Regions from separate parts of the Sediminicurvatus halobius genome, predicted to be linked through region 2. Evidence: predicted binding sites of a transcription regulator. Region 2 holds the regulator's gene; each other region holds the start of a gene.
The links. Region 2 encodes sigma-54, which starts transcription at its own class of promoters, with help from an activator protein. Its sites were predicted from a motif close to TGGCANGNTNCNTGCTT; they were not measured.
Positions count from the first base shown of each region.

Region 1 (6,835 bases), 540 kb from region 2:
TGCGCGCCTACCAGGCCCACCGCGATTCCCCCGAGGAGACCTTTCAGGCGTTCGTCGGCCGGCAGGGCGTGGACGGCGTCAAGCGCCTTCTCGCGGCCGCCTGAAGCCGACCCGAGGGAGACGGACCAGCATGCGTACCCCCCAGCTGCCCGAGAACGCGCCCTTCGACGAGGAGCAGCGTGCCTGGCTGAACGGCTACATCGCCGCCCTGCTCACGGGCGTCGAGGACGGGGCGCCCGCGGCGGAGGCGCCGGCGCAGAACGGCGAAGCGGCCGCAGAGCCGGCGGACGAGCCCTGGCATGACCCCACACTGACCCTCGAGCAGCGCATGGCGCTGGCCGAGGGCCGGCCGCTGGCGGACCGGCTGATGGCGGCCACCGCCAACGAGGACTGCGGCGCCTGTGGCTACGACTGCCGCCGCTATGCCGAGGCCCTCGCCGACGGCACCGAAACGGACACCACCCTCTGCGCCCCCGGCGGCAACGACACCCGCAGGCAGCTCAAGGCCCTGCTCAAGGGCGAGGCCTGAGCCGGCGCCCGCCAGCAGCGCAGCGGGCGGCCCACGGACACGAGTACCGGAGAGCGGCATGAACGCGAGCGTGATCCCGCGCAGCGCCCCCTTTTCCGAGCAGCAGCGCCAGTGGCTGGCGGCCATCGTCAGCGAGCGCTTCCTGAACCCCGGCGGGGCCGGGGAGGCCACCACCGGCGACGACGGCCTGCTCGATGATCTGGACAGCGCCCCCTGGCACGACATGGATCTGCCGCTGGAGGAGCGCATGGCGCTGGTGCCCGAGGGCGGGCCGTTCCTGTATCGGATCATGGCCGCCATGGCCCAGCAGGACTGCGGCCAGTGCGGCTACGACTGCAAGGGCTACGCCCAGGCCCTGGTGGAGGGCCGCGAGCCGGAGATGGGGCTCTGCGTCCCCGGCGGACCCACCACCCGCAAGCAGGTCAAGGCCCTGTTCGAGGCCCATGGCCCCGTGGCGGCGGCCGCCGAGGCGGCGCCGCTCGGGCCGGTCGGCCAGGACCCGCGCAACCCCTGGCATGCGCCGGTCAACTCGGTGTACGCCCTGCACGGCGAGGGCGCGCCCAAGGACACGCGGCATGTGGTGATCGACCTGGCGGGCAGCGGCCTGACCTACCGCCCGGGCGACTCACTCGGCGTCTATCCGCAGAACGATCCGGCGCTGGTGGCGAGCGTCATCGGCGAGCTGGGGGCCGCCGCGGAGACCGAGGTCACCGTGAAGGCCGGCATTGCCCTCAGGCTGGACGAGGCGCTGCGGGACTGGCTGGACATCACCGCACCCAGCGACGAGGTGCTCGAGCTGCTGGCGGCCGTGGCGGGTGATGCCGGGGAGGCGCGGGCGCTCGCCGCCCTGGCCGAGGAAGGGCTGGACGACAGCCCCCTGGACGTCTTCGATGTCCTGCGGCGTCATCCCTCGGCACGGCCGGACGTGCAGGCCTTCGTCGACCGCCTCGGGCGCCTGCGGCCGCGGCTCTACTCCATCGCCTCGTCCCAGAGCATGCATCCGGAGGAGGTGCACCTCACCGTCGGCGTGGTCCGTTACGAGGCGGAGGCGCGCCAGCGCAAGGGCGTGGCCTCGAATTTCCTCGCCGAGCGCGCCGCCGGCCGCGAGGTCCCGATCTACCTGCAGCCGGCGAAGGACTTCGCTGTGCCGGAGGACGACCGCACGCCCATCATCATGGTGGGGCCGGGCACGGGCATCGCCCCCTTCCGGGGTTTCCTGGAGGAGCGCCATGCCCGCGGCGCCAGTGGCGGCGCGTGGCTGTTCTTCGGCAACCCGCACCGGGAGTCCGACTTCCTCTATCAGGAGGAGCTGGAGGGCTATCTCGAGGCGGGCACCCTGACCCGGCTCGCCACCGCCTTTTCCCGTGACGGCGAGCGCAAGGTGTACGTGCAGGACCGCATGCGCGAGCACGGTGCCGAGCTCTGGTCCTGGCTGCAGGCCGGGGCCTGCTTCTACGTCTGCGGCGACGCCGAGCACATGGCCCCGGCGGTGGATACGGCCCTGCGCGACGTGATCCGGGAGCACGGCGGCGCCGACGAGGAGAGCGCCCGGGACTACCTGCGCAAGCTCGCCCGTCAGGGCCGCTACCAGCGCGACGTCTACTGACCGGTGGCCGCCGCGGCCGCCGGCCCGCTCCGGCACCGCGGCGGCCCGCGGCCCTCACCGGCCGAAACGGTGCAGATGCTGCACCGCACAAGTGCAAACCCCCCGGCCGATTCCCCTGCCAAGGTCATAACCCGCTGTTCGGCCGGGTAATCCGCGCCTGGCACGGTCATCGCATTGAGCGGCAGGGAGCGCCTTGCCCCGGCTGCGGCCGGGCCATCCATATTCCAGGCAGAAACCCATTCGCAGATAGGAGTGACGTCGACATGACGAAGGACGAGATGCGTGCAGCGATTCTCGAGGCCAAGGCGGAGAAGCAGATGACCTGGGAGCAGATCGCCCGGGAGGTCGGCTGCTCTCCCGTGTTCGTGACGTCCGCCTGCCTCGGCGAGAACAGCATGACCGACGAGCAGGCCGGAAAGCTGACCGGCACGCTCGGGCTCGGCAAGGAGGTCGCGCAGGCGCTGATGCGCTGCCCGGTGCGGGCGCGCCAGGGCGAGGCGCTGATGACCGATCCCGTGATCTACCGGGCCTTCAAGGAGGTGGGCATGGTCTACGGCGAGACCTTCAAGGAGCTCGTCCACGAGAAGTTCGGCGACGGGATCATGAGCGCCATCGACTTCACCATGGACGTGGAGAAGGTGGAGGACCCCAAGGGGGACCGCGTGAAGATCGTCATGAACGGGAAGTTCCTGCCCTACAAGCGCTGGTAGGCCGCCGGCCACCGGCGGCTCGGCGTACAACGCCGCCCCCTTGCAGACACACCAGAGGAATCCGAATCCATGTCCTACCTACAACCCACGGAATTCGTCACCAAGCTCGTCGATCAGGGCGAGGCCAAGGTCTACATGAGCGAGCGGGATACCGTGCTGCGGGCCTTCATGGCCGGCGCCACCCTCGCCCTCGCCGTGATCTTCGCCGTCACCATCGCCGTGAACACCGGCAACTTCCTGATCGGCGCACTGCTCTTCCCGGTCGGCTTTTCCATGCTCTATCTCATGGGCTACGACCTGCTGACCGGCGTGTTCACCCTGGTGCCGCTGGCGTGGCTCGACCGGCGTCCGGGCGTCACCTTCGGGCGCATGCTCAAGTGCTGGGCGCTGGTGGGCCTCGGCAACCTGATGGGAGCCCTGTTCATCGCCGTCTTCGGCTGGCTCAACTTCACCCAGGGCTGGTCCCAGGAGGTGAACGAGGTCGGCCAGGCGATCATGGCCACCGGCGAGAGCCGCACCGTCGGCTACCGCGAGGCCGGCCTCGGCGGCTGGATCATCCTCTTCCTGCGCGGCATGTTCTGTAACTGGATGGTGTCCATGGGCGTGGTCGGCGCCGCCATCTCCACCACCGTGCCCGGCAAGATACTCGGCATGTGGATGCCGATCATCGTGTTCTTCTACCTCGGCTTCGAGCACTCGGTGGTGAACATGTTCCTGTTCCCGATCGGACTCATGATGGGGGCGCCGTTCACCCTCTACGATTACATCTTCTGGAACGAGATCCCGACGGTGCTCGGCAACCTGGTGGGCGGCCTCACCCTGGTGGGTCTCGCGCTCTACACCACCCACGTGCGCACCGGCGCGAAGAAGCAGTTCGCCGTCTGAGGCTTCCACCGTCGCGGAGCTGACGGAAGCGGCTGGTGCCGGGGCCTCCCTGGCGCCAGCCTTCCTGGTTCCTGACCAAGTATCTGCCTCAGCCCGCGTTACCCCACGGCACCCGCGGCACGGGCTTGAATCCGCTCGCAGCACCGCGGATGCGTGCCCGACAAGTACGGCCGAGCAAGATGCGTAATCAGGTTGTGGTTAAGGCGCTACTGGCGTGGGTGGCTGCCTCCGCGAGGATCTCGGCGCCAAGGATTGGGTCCTTTCAGCGACCGCACCCGAGGCCAGAACCCGGGAGAAGGCCTTGACCGGCAAGCTCAGCGTATCCATCGGCCAGCACTCCGAGGCCGGCGCCAAGCCCCGCAATCAGGATGCCTGCGGCGCGCGCGTCCCCGCCGGCGCGGAGCTCGCCTCCAAGGGGGTTGCCGTCGCCCTGGCGGACGGCATCAGCACCAGCGAGGTGGCCCATATCGCCAGCGAGACGGCGGTCACGGGCTTCCTTGCCGACTACTACTGCACCTCCAACGCCTGGTCCGTGAAGCGCTCCGGCCAGCGCGTCATCGACGCGATCAATGCCTGGTTGCATGGCCACACGGACCGCAGCTGGGCGCGCTACGACAAGGACCGCGGCTACGTCTGCACCTTCACCGCGCTCGTCATCAAGGGTCGCACCGGGCATCTGTTCCATGTCGGCGATTCCCGGGCCTGGCGCGTTCAGGGCGGTTCGCTCGAACAGCTCACGGACGATCACCGCCATCACGCCGGCGGGCGCAGCTTCCTGGGGCGTGCGCTCGGCACGGCGCATTCCGTGGAGATCGACTACCGGGCGTTCCCGCTCGCGCCGGGTGACACCTTCGTGCTGACCACCGACGGCGTCCACGAGCATCTGCCGCCGCAGGCCATCGCCGCCGCCATCCGTGAGGGTTCCGATGATCTGGAGGCAGCGGCCAGGGCGCTGGTCGCTGCCGCCCACGGGCGCGGCAGCGAGGACAATCTCACCGCCGCCATCCTGCGCGTGGACCGGCTCCCCGAGCCGGCGCTGAGCGAGTTTCAGCAGCGGGTCACCGAGCTGCCGTTTCCGCCGGCGCTTGGCCCGCGCAGCCTCATTGACGGCTACGAGATCGTGCGCGAGCTGCACGTCAGCAGCCGCAGCCACGTGTTCCTCGCCCTGGACAGCGAGTCGGGCACGCCGGTGGCGCTCAAGGTCCCGGCCACGGAACTGCGCGACGATCCGGCGGCGCTCGAGCGCTTCCTGGCCGAGGAGTGGATCGCCCGCCGGGTGGACAGCGCCCACCTCCTCAAGCCGCGGCCGAGGGAGCGCGCCCAGAACTACCTGTACGTGGTCACCGAATACGTGGACGGGCAGACCCTGACCCAGTGGATACGGGACCACCCCCGCGCCGACTTCGCGCGGGTGCGGGATCTGGTCACGCAAATCGGCAAGGGTCTGCGCGCCCTCCACCGGCAGGACATGATCCACCAGGACCTGCGTCCGTATAACGTCATGATCGACGCCACCGGAACGGCCAAACTGATCGATTTCGGCGCCGTGCGCGTGGCCGGCCTCGGCGAGGGTGTGGATGAAGCGGTGGGTCCCGTCCTCGGCACGGAGCAGTACGCCGCGCCGGAATACTTCCTCGGGGCGGGCGGATCGGAGCGCTCGGACGTCTTCTCGCTGGCGGTGATCACCTACCAGATGCTGACCGGGCAGCTGCCCTACGGCCCGAAGGTGGCCCAGGTGCGCAGCCGGAGCGGGCTCAATCGCCTGAAGTACACGTCAGTGCTCACCTACAACCGCGCCTGCCCGCCCTGGATCGACGGCGCCCTGCGCAAGGCGCTGCATCCTCGTCCCGAGCGGCGCTACGCCGAGGTCTCGGAGTTCCTCCACGACCTCCACCACCCGCGCCCGGAATTCGTCCACGCCACCCGCCCGCCGCTCATCGAGCGCAATCCCGAGGCCTTCTGGAAGGGCGTTTCCCTGCTGATCGGCTTGATCGCGCTGGCCGAGCTGCTCTGGCTCGTTCGCTGATGGCCATCTGCCGCAGGTATAAACACAACGACACAACGAGCACGACGTTCGGGAATAAAAACATCCTCCCGTTGTGTTTCGTTGTGTCCGTTGTGTCGTTGTGTTGAATCCCGGCGGTCGCCAGCGCCGCGAGCTCAGTCGAACAGGTCCTTGTCGGTGACCGCGCCGTAGGCGGCGGAGCTCACGAGCTTGGCGTACTTGCCGAGGACGCCGCGGCGGTAATTCGGCGGCCGGGGCTGCCAGGCCTCGCGGCGACGGGCGATCTCGGCCTCGTCGACGTCCAGCTGCAGCAGGTTGCGGTCGGCGTCGATGGTGACGGAATCACCTTCCTCCACCAGGGCGATGGTGCCGCCCGCCGCCGCCTCCGGGGCGACGTGACCCACCACCATGCCGTAGGTGCCGCCGGAGAAGCGGCCGTCGGTGATCAGCCCCACGGTGTCCCCGAGGCCACGGCCGATGATGGCCGAGGTGGGGGCGAGCATCTCGCGCATGCCCGGGCCGCCGCGCGGGCCCTCGTAGCGGATGATGATGACGTCGCCGTGGCGGATGCGGTCCGAGAGGATGGCGTCCATGGCCTCCTCCTCGGAGTCGAACACCCGCGCCGGGCCGGTGATCTGGCGCTTCTTGATGCCCGTGACCTTGGCCACCGCGCCCTCCTCGGCAAGATTGCCGCGCAGGATGGCGAGATGGCCGTGCTCGTAGAGCGGGTCCTCGAAGCGGTGGATGATGTCCTGGCCCGTCGGCGGGTCCGACGGCACGTCCGCGAGCTGCTCGGCCACGGTGCGCCCGGTGATGGTAAGGCACTCGCCGTGCAGCAGGCCGCGGGCGAGCAGCATCTTCATGACCTGGGGCGTGCCGCCCACCTCGTGGAACTCGCTGGTGACGTAGCGCCCCGAGGGCTTCAGGTCACAGAGCACCGGCACCTTCCGGCGGATCGCCTCGACGTCGTCGATGGAGAAGTCCACCTCGCAGGCGTTGGCGATGGCGAGCAGATGCAGCACCGCGTTGGTGGAGCCGCCGAGCGCCATGATCACGGCGAAGCCGTTCTCGAAGGCCTCGCGGGTCATGATCTGGCGCGG
Region 1 is NZ_CP086615.1:357,396-364,230, forward strand. It holds gene LMH63_RS01635 (NirA family protein) at 1-104, shown strand, start outside; gene LMH63_RS01640 ((Fe-S)-binding protein) at 131-529, shown strand; gene LMH63_RS01645 (sulfite reductase subunit alpha) at 588-2,135, shown strand; gene cynS (cyanase) at 2,399-2,845, shown strand; gene LMH63_RS01655 (formate/nitrite transporter family protein) at 2,915-3,730, shown strand; gene LMH63_RS01660 (bifunctional protein-serine/threonine kinase/phosphatase) at 4,032-5,756, shown strand; gene ilvD (dihydroxy-acid dehydratase) at 5,891-6,835, opposite strand, start outside.
Region 1: cynS (cyanase) is a predicted target of sigma-54. The motif match lies at 2,294-2,310, and genes of this name have one in related genera.

Region 2 (6,835 bases):
GCCCGGCGGTGGCGTCGCCGGCCGCGTGCCTGCCCGCCAGCGCCCTGGCGAGCGCCGGAATGCCGAGGTGCACGATCATGAGCCGCTGCGGCTGTCCTGCCAGGCAAGCACCGTCTCGTAGAGCTCGGTCTCCGAGCCGCAGGTGCGCAACCGCTCGCAGAGATCCGGGTCGCTGAACATCTCGGCAAGGCGGGCAAGGATGCGCAGGTGTTCGTCGGTGGAGTGCTCGGGCACCAGCAGGGCGAACAGCAGATCCACCGGCTGGCGGTCGATGGCGTCGAAGTCCACCGGCTTGTCCAGCCGCAGCAGGGCGGCGGTGGCCTGATCGATGCCCGGGGCGCGGGCATGGGGCAGCGCCACGCCCTTGCCGAGCCCCGTGCTGCCGAGGCGCTCGCGGCTGATCAGGCTCTCGAAGACCGCGCGCGTCGACGGATCGGCGTCGTCGCCCGTGAGCAGCTCGCTCAGCAGCTCCAGGCAGCGCTTCTTGCTGGTGGCAGTGGCCCCGCAGCGGGTGCGCTCGGGTGCCAGCAGGTTGGCGATGTTCATGTCGACCCCGTGTCGCGGATGATGGCGGGGCGGCCGCCGGGCGCTTGGGTGCCCGGCGGCCGCCCCGCGCTCACGGCTCCAGTGTCTGGCCCACCGCGCCCTCGCTGCGATGGTGGTCGGTGCGCTTCTCCTTGTGCTTGACCACCTGGCGATCGAGCTTGTCGACCAGGGCGTCGATGGCGGCGTACATGTCCTCCTGGAGGGCGTCGGCGAACAGCTTGGCACCGCTAAGCGCCAGTGTGGCCTCGGCCTTCTTGGCCACCTTCTCCACGGTGAGGATCACGTGCACGTCCACCACGTTGTCGAAGTGCCGCTCGAGGCGCTGGAACTTCTCGTGGACATAGTCGCGCAGCGCATCGGTGATCTCCACGTGGTGGCCGGTGACGTCGATCTGCATAAGGCCCTCCTTCCTGGCGCTCAGGCCAGCCGCTTGCGTTCGGTGGACGAGGCGATGGCCATGGCCTCTCGGTACTTGGCCACCGTCCTGCGTGCCACGTTGATGCCCTCTTCGCGCAGGATCTCGGCGAGCCGCGAGTCGCTCAGCGGGCTCGCCGGATCCTCGTCGGCGACCAGGCGCCGGATGCGCGCGCGAATCGCCGTGGCGGAGCATTCGCCGCCGTCCACGGTCTGCACGTGACTGGAGAAGAAGTACTTGAACTCGAAGGTCCCGCGCGGGGTGTGCATGTACTTCTGGTTGGTGATGCGCGAGACCGTGGACTCGTGCATCTCGATGGTTTCGGCCACCTCGCGCAGCACCAGCGGCTGCATCGCCTCCTCGCCCTGCTCGAGGAAGCCCCGCTGGCGCTCGACGATGCACTCCGCCACCTTGAGCAGGGTGTCGTTGCGCGATCGCAGGCTCTTGATCAGCCATCGCGCCTCCTGCAGGTGCTGGCGCATGAGGCTGTTGTCGCGGCTGTTGTCGGCCCGGCGCACCAGGCTGGCGTAGTAGCTGTTCACCCGCAGCCGCGGGCAGGCGTCCGGGTTCACCTCCACCTGCCAGTCGCCGTTGACGCGGCGCACGAACACGTCCGGCACCACGTACTCGGTGCGCTCGGTGCTGAAGCGCGCGCCGGGGCGGGGGTCCAGGGTCTGCACCAGCGCCAGGGCCGCCTGCAGGGTCTCGAGGTCGAGCCGCATGCGGCGCTTGAGCTGGGCGAACTGGCGGCTGACCAGCAGCTCCAGGTGCTGGTCCACGAGCTCGCGGGCCGCCGCCAGATGGGGCGTGGCCGGGTCCAGCTGGTCCAGCTGCACCAGCAGCGCCTCGCGCACGTCCCGGGCCGCCACACCCACCGGGTCCAGCCGCTGCACCCGGGCCAGCACCGCCTGCAGGTCGTCCGGCTCCACCTCCAGCTCCGGCGGCAGGCCGGCGCCGATCTCCTCCAGCGGCTCGCCGAGGTAGCCGTCGTCGCGCACGGCGTCGACGATGGCCTCGGCGATGGCCATGTCCCGGGGCGAGATCGGAGCCATCTGCAGCTGCCAGATGAGGTAGTCGCGCAGGGATTCCTCGCCGCCGGACTGGTTCTCGAAGAGGTCGCGCTCGTCGTCGGAACCGGAGTGGCTGTAGGTGGTGCTGCCGTCGTAGACGTCCTCCCAGCTGGAGTCCACCGGGAGGTCCTCGGTGAGGCGCGCGGCATCCGGCTCCTCGCCGCCGAGATCCTGTTCCGTGCGGTCCGGTGCGGCCTCCGACGCCTCGGCCCCGTCCTCGTCGCGCTCCGCGGCCGCCTCGAGCTCCGCTTCCTCCGCGGCCTCGAGCATCAGGTTGGACTCCAGCGCCTGCTGGATCTCCATGCGCAGTTCGAGGGTCGGCAGCTGCAGCAGCCGGATGGCCTGCTGCAGCTGCGGGGTCATGGTGAGCTGTTGCCCGAGTCGGAGCTGTAGCGACTGCTTCATCGTCGTCAGTGGCCACCCGGGGAAGTGGAGTGCGTCGGGCGCCCCCCCGGCACCCTTTTGCTGTGCTTCATCGTAGTGCAATTCCCCCTGTCCGGAAACGGCAGGGTAACGCCGTCGGCATGAAACCTGCTAACGCCGGTCGGGCGCTCACAGCCGGAAATCCTCGCCGAGGTAGACGTCTCGCACCTGGCGGTCGGTCAGGATCGTGTCGGCATCGCCTTCAACGATGACCCGGCCGTCGGCGAGGATGCAGGCGCGATCCACCAGCCCCAGCGTCTCGCGCACGTTGTGGTCGGTGATGAGCACGCCGATGCCGCGGGCGGCGAGGTGGCGCACGATGGCCTTGATGTCCCCCACCGAGATCGGGTCGACGCCGGCAAAGGGCTCGTCGAGCAGGATGAACCGCGGCTCCGCGGCCAGGGCACGGGCGATCTCCACCCGCCGGCGCTCGCCCCCGGAGAGGCTGATGCCCTGCTGGTCGCGCAGATGGGCGACGTGGAATTCCTCCAGCAGCGCCTCCATGCGCTGGTGCCGCGCGCGGGCATCGAGCCCCGGGCGCGTCTCCAGGATGGCGAGCAGGTTGTCCGCCACCGAGAGCTTGCGGAAGACCGAGGCCTCCTGGGGCAGATAGCCGATGCCGAGGCGGGCGCGCTGGTGCATCGGGGCGGTGGTGAGGTCGCGGTCGTCCAGGCGGATGCTGCCGGCGTCCAGCGGGATCAGGCCCACGATCATGTAGAAGCTGGTGGTCTTGCCGGCGCCGTTGGGGCCGAGCAGGCCGACGATCTCGCCGCTCTCGAGATCGAGGCTGACGTCATCTACCACGCGCCGGCCGCGGAAGCGCTTGCTGAGGCCGCGGGCCTCCAGGCGGCTCGGCGCGGTGGCGCTCACCCGCCCTCCTCGCGCTCGGGGAAGACCGTCACCTCGATGCGGTCGTCGCCATCGGCGCCGCGCTCCGCCTCCACCCGCTCGTCGGCGACGAAGTAGGTGATGGTCTCGCCGCGCACCTGGTTCTCGCCCTGCCAGAGGCGCCCGCCCTGCAGCAGAAGCACGCGCTCGGGGCCGCTGGCGTAGTACTCCATGCGCGGCGCCTCGGCCTCCACCAGCTGGCCGTCGCCCTCGGGCTGCTGGCGGTAGGTGGCCGGCTCGCCCTCGACCTCGACGCGCTCGAGCTCGCGCTGCTCGTTGGTGTAGACCCACATGACCTCGCCGGTGATGCGGGCCGGGCCGCGGGTGAGCACGACATCGCCGCGGTAGACGCTCGTGCCGCTGCGGTTGTCCACCTCGGCGCGGTCGGCGCTTAGGCGCACCGGACCCTGCTCCTGGGCCGTGGCCGGCGTCGCGGGGAGCAGCAGCAGGGCGAGTGCCAGCGTGCCCAGCCCGCCTAGCTCACGGAGCCGGGTCATGGCGTCCTTCCACCTGCGAGAGCAGCTGCATGCGTTCCTCCTCCAGCCAGGCGCGGGCGCCGACCCCCTGCACGCGGTAGTTGGGCCCGGTGATGGTGACGGGGCGGTCGGTCTCCGCGTAGCGCCGCGCCGGCTCCAGGTCGAGATGCTCGGTGCGCAGGACGCTGCCGCCGTCGGCGCCTGGCCGGCGCAGCCGCACGTCACCGGTCAGGCTTGCCCGGGTGCCGTCCTGCCAGCTCTGCCCCTGCTCGGCGCGGCCGTGCCAGGCAACGCCCTCGTCACCATAGACCTGCCAGCGTGGCTCGGTGAACCGCCAGCGGTCCGCCTCATCGAAATAGGCGCCCTGCGGCGCACGGATCCGGTAGTCCGGGGCGCCCGCCGCGTTGGTGACCAGCAGCTCGAAGTCCCGTGCGTAGTAGGCGGCGCGTGGCTCCTCCACCGCCGCCTCGTCGGGCAGGGTGGCGGGCTCCCGCTCGGCGAGGCCCCACCAGGCGAGGGCGGCCAGCAGCCCGGTGGCGACCGTGGGGAACAGCCAGCGGCGTTCAGCCATGGGCGTCCAGGCTCGGCTGCAGGCGACCCTGGGCCGCGAGAATCAGCTCGCAGACCTCGCGGACGGCGCCCCTGCCACCGGCGCGGGCGGTCTGCCAGTGGCAGGCGCGGGCGAGGCGCGGATGGGCGTCCGCCACCGCCACCGCCAGACCGGCGAGGCGCGCGGCGGCGAGGTCGACCAGGTCATCCCCGACCCAGGCGCAGGCCGTCATCTCCAGACCGCGGTCGGCGGCGATCCCGGCCAGGGTGGCGGCCTTGTCGCGCACCCCCTGGCACACCGGATCGATGCCGAGCTCCCCGGCACGCCGGCGTACCGCCGGCGAACGCCGGGCCGTGAGCACCGCGACGCCGACGCCGGCGGCCCGGAGCATGGCGATGCCCTTGCCGTCGTGGATATGGAAGCGCTTCAGCGTCTCGCCCTCGGCACCGGTGAATACGCTGCCGTCGGTGAGCACGCCGTCCACGTCCAGCGCCAGCAGGCGGATGCCCGCGGCGCGGGCGACCACCGGGGCAGGGGGTTCGTCGCAATAGGCGTCGCGGAAGGCGTCCGTCATCAGACGACGCCCGCGCGCAGCAGGTCGTGCATGTTCAGGGCGCCGATCAGCCGGTGCTCGTCGTCGGTGACCAGCAGGGCGTTGATGCGGTGGCGCTCCATCAGCTCCAGTGCCTCCGCGGCGAGGCTCTGGCGTGGGATCTGGCGGCCACCGGCGGTCATCACCTCGCGCACCCGCGTGCCGTGGACGTCGACGCCGTGATCCAGCGTCCGGCGCAGATCGCCGTCGGTGAACACGCCGAGCACCCGGTCGTCGTCGTCCACGACCGCGGTCATGCCCAGACCCTTGCGGCTCATCTCCACCAGGGCCTCGCCGAGCAGCGTGTCCGGGCCGACCCGGGGCAGGCGCTCACCGGTGTGCATGAGGTCGTCGATGCGCAGCAGCAGCCGCCGGCCGAGGCGCCCGCCCGGGTGGGAGAGGGCGAAGTCGTCGCGGGTGAAGCCGCGGGCGTCGAGCAGGGCGATGGCGAGGGCGTCGCCCATGGCCAGCGTCGCCGTGGTGCTGGAGGTGGGGGCGAGTCCGAGCGGGCAGGCCTCCTCGGCGACGCCGACGTCGAGGTGCACCGTCGCTGCGCGTGCCAGGGTAGAGCCGGGGTTGCCGGACAGCGCCACCAGCGGGACGGCGAGACGTTTGATCAGGGGCAGCAGGAGGTTGATCTCGTCGGTCTCGCCGGAGTTGGAGAGGCCGATGACCACGTCCTCCGCGGTGATCATGCCCAGGTCGCCGTGGCTCGCCTCGCCGGGATGGACGAAGAAGGCCGGCGTGCCGGTGCTCGCCAGGGTGGCGGCGAGCTTGCCGCCAATGTGCCCGGACTTGCCCATGCCGATGACCACCACCCGGCCGCGGCAGTCGAGCAGCAGCCGGCAGGCGCGGGCGAAGTCCGCGCCGATGCGCTCGCCGAGTGCCGCCACCGCGGCCGCCTCGGTCTCGATCACGGCGCGGCCGAGGCGGCAGAGGTCCTCGTCCGAGTGCTGGGTCGCGGGTTGCCGGGCGGTCCGGGACATTGAGGTTTCCTCGCGCGCTAGCGTCCGCTGGCGAACAGCAGGCCCTGGTAGCCGGCGAAGGCGGCGAGCAGCAGGCCACCCTCGATACGCGTGATCCGGCCCGGCCCGCGCAGGCCGAAGGCCATGGCCGCGAACAGCACCGTCAGCGCCGCCATGATGCTGTAGTCGCGCACCAGCGCCACGCGCTCCAGCGCGAATGGCGCGATGGCGCCGGCGATGCCCAGCACGGCCAGCAGGTTGAACATATTGGAGCCAATGATGTTGCCGATGGCAATGTCGTGCTCGCCGTGGCGGGCGCTGGCGATGCCGGCGGCGAGCTCCGGCAGGCTGGTGCCCACGGCCACGATGGTGAGCCCGATCACCAGATCGCTCACGCCAAGGGCCTCGGCCACCCCGACCGCCGCCCACACCAGCAGGCGCGAGCTCGCGAGCAGCAGGGCCAGCCCCGCCACCAGCCAGAGCAGCGCCCTGGACAGGGGGACGTCGCTCGGAATGGTCTCCTCGAATTCGGCGCCGATGACGTCCGGCGGCTCGTCACTGCGCTGGGCCTGCCAGCCCATCCAGACCACCACCGCCAGCATGCCGAGCAGCAGCAGGCCACCCTCCAGGCGGCCCACCTGCAGATCCAGCAGCAGCACCGCCACCACTGCGGTGATCAGCAGCAGCATCGGCAGCTCCCGGCGCAGCAGCCCGGAGCTGACCGTCAGCGGCGTGATCAGCGCGGTGATGCCGAGGATGAGCCCGACGTTGGCGATGTTGGAGCCGATGGCGTTGCCGACGGCGATGCCGGCGTTGCCATCCAGCGCCGCCATGGTGGACACCAGCATCTCCGGCAGCGAGGTGCCGATCCCGACCACCGTGAGGCCGACGATGAGCGGCGGCACGCCCA
Region 2 is NZ_CP086615.1:901,482-908,316, forward strand. It holds gene LMH63_RS04105 (hypothetical protein) at 1-79, opposite strand, end outside; gene ptsN (PTS IIA-like nitrogen regulatory protein PtsN) at 76-546, opposite strand; gene hpf (ribosome hibernation-promoting factor, HPF/YfiA family) at 617-943, opposite strand; gene LMH63_RS04120 (RNA polymerase factor sigma-54) at 964-2,436, opposite strand; gene lptB (LPS export ABC transporter ATP-binding protein) at 2,584-3,324, opposite strand; gene lptA (lipopolysaccharide transport periplasmic protein LptA) at 3,321-3,839, opposite strand; gene lptC (LPS export ABC transporter periplasmic protein LptC) at 3,823-4,389, opposite strand; gene LMH63_RS04140 (KdsC family phosphatase) at 4,382-4,942, opposite strand; gene LMH63_RS04145 (KpsF/GutQ family sugar-phosphate isomerase) at 4,942-5,946, opposite strand; gene LMH63_RS04150 (calcium/sodium antiporter) at 5,964-6,835, opposite strand, start outside.

Region 3 (6,835 bases), 1.3 Mb from region 2:
GCAGCTTCGCCGAGGCGGGTATGCGGTTCTCCACCGAGCATCCGGACGGGTCTTTACAGGGCCACGCCAGCCTTGGCGTCTCCGGCCAGCGCGGGGGCGTCGACTTCATCCTCAACGGCAGCTTCGCACAGCGCAATGGCTTCTTCGACGCCGACGGGGACCGCATCCCGCCGGATCCGCTGGGTGGCCAGGGCGGCCTCGCCGACTCGGACGAGAGAAACGTCCTCGGCAAGCTCGGTTACGACTTCGACCAGGGCCGTCAGCGTCTGGAAGTCATGGTCAACAGCTACGACATCGAGCAGGACACCGACTTCGTCACCTCCGCAGGTGACTTCGGCGAGCGCGAGAAGGCGACGGCGGTTCCCGGCGAACCCCTGGGCAATCAGGGCCGTACGGAGAACGAGCTGGTCAACCTCACCTACACGAACCGGGACATCGGGGGCAGCAGCGTCGACCTCCAGGGGTACTATCAGGATTACCTGGCGACCTTTCCCATCGATCCCGACTTTCTCGCAGGGTCAACCAACGAGGCGGAGAAAACCGGTGCCCGGCTGACGATCGACACACCGGTGCTCGGCGACCCCGCGGGCCCTCGAGTCCAATGGGGCGTCGACTACCTCAACTCGGAGACGAACGAAATCATCGTTGGGGACAACCCCTTCGGTACGGCGTCCGTGCCGTTCGTCGAGCAGGACGCCGTTGCGGGTTTCGCCCAGCTGGAGCTGCCCGTGGGCAGTATCGGTACGATCACCTCCGGGGTGCGCCACGAGGAAATCCAGCTGGACGTCCCCACGTTCTCGGGGCCCGGGGGCACCGTGCAGGGGGGCGAGCTCGACTATTCGGAGACGCTGTTCAATGCCCGGGGGGTGGCCTTCATCACCGAGAACATCGACCTCTTCGGTGGCTTCTCCCAGGGTTTCACGGTGACGGAGGCGATCGGCGAGCTGCAGTCCGCGGCCTCGGCCTGGGCGGGGGGCGGTGGATCCGCCGAGGACCTCGATCCCGAGGCCCAGAAGGTGGATCACTATGAGCTGGGGCTGCGCGGCAGCTGGGACAGGATCGAGGGCTCGCTGGTCGGCTTCTACTCGGAGTCCGATCTCGGCACCACGTTCGAGGGCTTCGCCCAGCCCGTTCGCGAGCCCGAGGAAATCTTCGGCGTTGAGCTGAGCCTCGAGGCGGAGCTGAACCCGCAGTGGTCCGCGGGCGGCACCGTCACCTGGGCGGACAGCAACACGGACGCGGACGGCGACGGCGATCTCGACGAGGAGCTGCCGACGCGCCGGGTCCCGCCGGTCAAGATTACCGGCTTCGCGGAGTACAGCCCGTACGGCTGGTGGCGCAACCGCCTGCAGTTGCTGTATTCCGGTGACCGCGAGCCGGACGGCGCCACCAACTTTGCCGGCACGCCGGACGAAGTGGACTCCTTCGTGATCTTCGACTATCACGCCGGCTTCGACATCGGGCCGGGCGAGCTGCAGCTCGGCGTCGAGAACCTGCTCAACGAGGACTACTTCCCGGTGGCGGCCCAGTCGTTCGGCACCGACAGCGCCTTCGCCCAGGGCCAGGGGCGGACCGTGAGCCTCAGCTATCGCGCCGAGTGGTGACCGCGCCCAGCTGACGGGAGAGTGCCCGCCGAGTGGCCCTTCCCGTCAGTAGCGCATGCCTGCCTCCCGCCTGAACTCTCCCCCACGCCGGTGGCGTGGGGGAGCGGGCGAGCGACCAGCGCTGCACCAGAATGGTGACCCCGCCCTGGCCGCCGCCCCATCTTCGGGCATCCACATGCCGCCGGCCGCGCGCAGATCGTCGGCGAACCGCGCTGCGTCTGCGGTTCCCTCGGCTGGCACGTCTGCTGCAATGCAACGTCCGGCCGGGTCGCCATCGCCCCAGGGTGGCGCGCCCGCGGTCGCTACCGCACAGACGAGGGAGCTGAACAATGACCGAGCAACGGTTGCGCGCGCATTCGCCGCGTCGGGCACTGGTGGCCGGGGCGCTCGCCCTGGCCGGACTCACCGCCGGCCCCGCGATGGCCCAGGACGACCCCATCCGGGTCGGTATCCTGCATTCGCTCTCCGGCACCATGGCCATCAGCGAGACCACGCTGAAGGAGACCGTGGAGATGCTGATCGAGCAGCAGAACGCCGAAGGCGGGCTGCTCGGTCGCGAGCTGGAGCCGGTGGTGGTGGATCCGGCCTCGGACTGGCCGCGCTTCGCCGAGCAGGCGCGCCAGCTGCTCTCCGAAGACGAGGTGGACGTCATCTTCGGTGCCTGGACCTCGGTCTCGCGGAAGTCCGTGCTGCCGGTGGTGGAGGAGCTGAACGGGCTGCTCTTCTACCCGGTGCAGTACGAGGGGGAGGAGTCCTCGGAGAACGTGTTCTACCTGGGCGCGGCGCCGAACCAGCAGGCGATCCCCGCGGTGGATTACCTGATGAACCAGGTGGGCGTCGAACGCTGGGCCCTCCTTGGCACCGACTACGTCTACCCGCGCACCACCAACAAGATCCTCGAGCAGTACCTGCAGGACAGCGGCGTCGCCGCCGAGGACATCATGATCAACTACACGCCTTTCGGGCACTCCGACTGGCAGAGCATCGTCTCCGAGGTGCGCGAGTTCGGCAGCCAGGGCAAGAAGACCGCGGTGGTCTCCACCATCAACGGTGATGCCAACGTCCCCTTCTACACCGAGCTCGGCAATCAGGGCGTGTCCGCCTCGGACATCCCGGTGGTGGCCTTCTCGGTGGGTGAGCAGGAGCTCTCGGGCATGGACACCGAGCCGCTGGTGGGGCATCTCGCCGCCTGGAACTACTTCATGAGCGTGCCCACCGAGGAGAACCTGGACTTCATCCAGGCCTGGCACGAGTTCCAGGGCGACACCGACGCCGTCACCAACGATCCCATGGAGGCCCACTACATCGGCTTCAACATGTGGGTGAAGGCGGTGCAGCGGGCCGGCACCACGGACGTGGACGCGGTGAAGGAGGCCATGATCGGCGTCACCGTGCCCAATCTCTCCGGCGGCTATGCCGCGATGATGCCGAACCACCACGCCACCAAGCCGGTGATGATCGGCGAGATCCAGCCCGACGGTCAGTTCGCCGTGGTCTGGGAGACGCCGGGTGAGGTGCCGGGGGATGCCTGGTCGGATTACCTCCCCGAGAGCGCGGACATCATCGCCGACTGGCGCCGACCGCTCGCCTGCGGCAACTACAACGTGGCCACGGCCACCTGTTCCGGCCAGGACTACGGCGATTGAGCCGCCGTCCCCGGGTGCGGCCCGCCAGCCGGCGGGCCGCACGCCTGCGGAGTGCGAACCCATGCAGTCATTCCGATACCGCCCGCAGCCGCGAATCGGTGAGATTTGCCGGCTGGCGCTGCTCGCCCTGGTGCTCTGCCTGCTGGCCGTGCCCGCCGTGGCCCAGCCGGATGACGAGGCGTTCGCCGATCTGGTGCGGCAGCTGAACGCGGACAGCTTCCCGGCGAAGTCGGCGGCGGCCGCCGCCGTGGCGGAGAGCGGCCATCCCCGGGCCGAGCCCGTGCTGCGGGCCCTCTCGGAGAGCCGTCTGTTCTTCCGGATCCGCGGCGGTGACGTCGTGATCGCCCGCGAGACGGAGGACGGCTACGCCCTCACGGATCCGGTGACCGGCGAGCCCGCGGGCGAGGCCACCCGCTACGAGATTCGCCGGGTGGTGATCAACAACGCCATCCGCGGCGAGATCCAGGATCTGCTGGCGGTGGCCGGCCTGAACAGCCCCGAACCGGCGACCCGGGAGGCGGCGGTGGATCGGCTGCTGTCGAACCTGAGTCGGGAGGCCACCAACCTCATCCGCGCCGCCATCGAGGACGAGCCGGTCGCCACCATCCGCGAAACCATGGCCGTTGCGCTGGCCCTGTCACGTCTGGAGGCCGAAGACCCGGCGGTTCGGCTCGAGGCGGTCGGTGCCCTCGAGGGCGCACTGCAGGATCGCGTGCGCAATCGGCTGCGGGATGTGGCCGAGCAGGACCCGGATCCCGCCGTGCAGCGGCGTGCCGCCGAGGTGCTGACCAGCATCGAGAACGAACGGGCCTGGTGGGGTCTTGCCGAGCAGGTGTTCTTCGGCCTGTCCATGGGGTCGGTGCTCATGCTGGCGGCATTCGGGCTCGCCATCACCTTCGGCGTCATGGGCGTCATCAACATGGCCCACGGCGAGCTGATCATGATCGGCGCCTACACCACCTACGTGGTCCAGCAGCTGATGCCGAACCACATCGACGCCTCCATCCTGGTGGCGATCCCGGCGGCGTTCCTGGTGGCCGGCGCCTTCGGCGTTGCCATCGAGCGCGGGGTGATCCGCTTCCTCTACGGTCGGCCTCTGGAGACGCTGCTCGCCACCTTCGGCCTGAGCCTGGTGCTGCAGCAGCTGGTGCGCACGGTGTTCTCGCCGCTCAACCGGCAGGTGAACACCCCGAGCTGGATGAGCGGCTCCCTGGAGCTCAACCCGGTGTTCACGCTGACCCTCAACCGGCTCTACGTGATCGCCTTCGCGCTGGCGGTGTTCTTCGTGCTGATCGCCGTGTTCAAGCGCACCACGCTGGGGCTTCGTGTTCGGGCGGTGTCCCAGAACCGGGCCATGGCGCGGGCGGTGGGCGTGAGCTCGGCGCGGGTGGACGCGCTCACCTTCGGTCTGGGTGCCGGCGTGGCCGGGCTCGCCGGCGTGGCGCTCTCCCAGCTCACCAACGTCGGCCCCAACCTCGGCCAGGGCTACATCATCGACTCCTTCCTGGTGGTGGTCTTCGGCGGCGTCGGCAACCTGTGGGGCACCCTCGTCGGCGGGCTCACCCTCGGGGTGCTGAACAAGTTCCTGGAGCCCCAGACCGGCGCGGTGCTGGCCAAGGTGCTGGTGCTGATGTTCATCATCCTCTTCATCCAGAAGCGGCCGCAGGGGCTCTTCCCGCAGCGCGGGCGCGCGGCGGCGGAGGGCTGAGCGATGGCCGCGAGCCCCACCGACGTCATTCCCGCCGCACCGCATCGGCGCCTGCTCCACGGCGACCTAGGCGGCCGCATCCTGCTCGGGGTACTGGCGCTGCTGGCCGTGGTGGTGCCGGTGGCGAACCTGCTGGTGCCGGAGGGCTCGCCCTTCCATGTGTCCACCTACGCGGTGACCGTGCTCGGGCGTTATCTGTGCTTCGCGCTGCTGGCCCTGGCGCTGGATCTGGTGTGGGGATTCTGCGGCATCCTGAGTCTCGGCCACGGCGCCTTCTTCGCCCTCGGCGGCTATGCCATGGGCATGTACCTGATGCGCCAGATCGGCGACCGCGGCGTCTACGGCGACCCGGTGCTCCCGGACTTCATGGTCTTCCTCGGCTGGGAGGAGCTGCCCTGGTACTGGATGGGTTTCGACCAGTTCTGGTTCGCCGCTCTGATGGTGTTTCTGGCGCCGGGGGCGCTGGCTTTCGTGTTCGGCTGGCTGGCCTTCCGCTCGCGGGTGACCGGGGTGTACCTCTCGATCATGAGCCAGGCGATGACCTATGCCCTCATGCTCGCCTTCTTCCGCAACGAGATGGGCTTCGGCGGCAACAACGGCCTTACCGACTTCAAGGACATCCTCGGCTTCTCGATCTCCGCGCCGGGCACGCGGGTGGCTCTGTTCGTCGCCTCGGTGCTGGCGCTGGCCGGCGGCTATCTGATCTGCCGGATGATCGTGCGCTCGCGCCTCGGTCGGGTGGTGATGGCCGTGCGCGATGCCGAGCCGCGGGCGCGCTCGCTCGGCTACCGCACGGACCACTACAAGGTCTGGCTGTGGACCGTCTCGGCGATGCTCGCCGGTCTCGCCGGCGCCCTCTACGTGCCCCAGGTGGGCATCATCAACCCGAGCGAGTTCTCGCCACTGAACTCCATCGAGGCGGTGGTGTGGGTGGCCGTGGGCGGCCGCGGCACGCTGTTCGGCGCTGCCTGGGGCGGGGTGCTGGTGAACTGGGCGCAGACCCTGCTCACCTCCTGGCTCGCAGAGCTCTGGCTGTTCGTGCTCGGGGGGCTGTTCGTCGCGGTGACGCTGTTCTTCCCGCGGGGCATCGTCGGCCTGCTGCGCCGCCGCGGAGGTGACGGATGAGCATGCTCGCCCGAACCCGGGAGGTGATGCGCCGGGACCAGGTCTTCGACATCGTGCGCCCGCGCCAGGATCTGGACGCCCGGCTGGATACCCGGCACGGCCCGATCCTCTACCTCGAGGATGTCACCGTCAGCTTCGACGGCTTCCGCGCCCTGGATGCGCTCACCCTCTACATCGACGACGGCGAGCTGCGCTGCATCATCGGCCCGAACGGCGCCGGCAAGACGACCATGATGGACGTGATCACCGGTCGCACGCGGCCGGACAGCGGTCGCGCCTTCTTCGGCCAGCGCCTGGACCTGCTGCGGCTGCAGGAGACCGAGATCGCCCAGGCCGGGATCGGGCGCAAGTTCCAGAAGCCCACCGTGTTCCCGAGCCACCGGGTGGTGGAGAACCTCGAGCTCGCCATGGCCGGCGACCGCCGGGTGTGGCCCGTGCTCGGCGCCCGGCTCGACAGTGCCGCCCGGGACCGCATTGCTGCCGTGCTGGACGAGGTGGGCCTGGCGGATGTCGCGCCCCGACCCGCCGGCGAGCTCTCCCATGGCCAGAAGCAGTGGCTCGAGATCGGCATGCTGCTGATGCAGGAGCCGCGGCTGCTGCTGGTGGACGAGCCGGTGGCCGGCATGACGCACCAGGAGATGGACCGCACCGCGGAGCTGCTCACCCGGCTCGCGGGCCGCCATTCCGTGGTGGTGGTGGAGCACGACATGGAGTTCGTGCGCTCCATCGCCCGCAAGGTCACGGTCCTCCAT
Region 3 is NZ_CP086615.1:3,796,173-3,803,007, reverse strand. It holds gene LMH63_RS17720 (TonB-dependent receptor) at 1-1,604, shown strand, start outside; gene urtA (urea ABC transporter substrate-binding protein) at 1,934-3,250, shown strand; gene urtB (urea ABC transporter permease subunit UrtB) at 3,312-4,958, shown strand; gene urtC (urea ABC transporter permease subunit UrtC) at 4,962-6,083, shown strand; gene urtD (urea ABC transporter ATP-binding protein UrtD) at 6,080-6,835, shown strand, end outside.
Region 3: urtA (urea ABC transporter substrate-binding protein) is a predicted target of sigma-54. The motif match lies at 1,839-1,855, and genes of this name have one in related genera.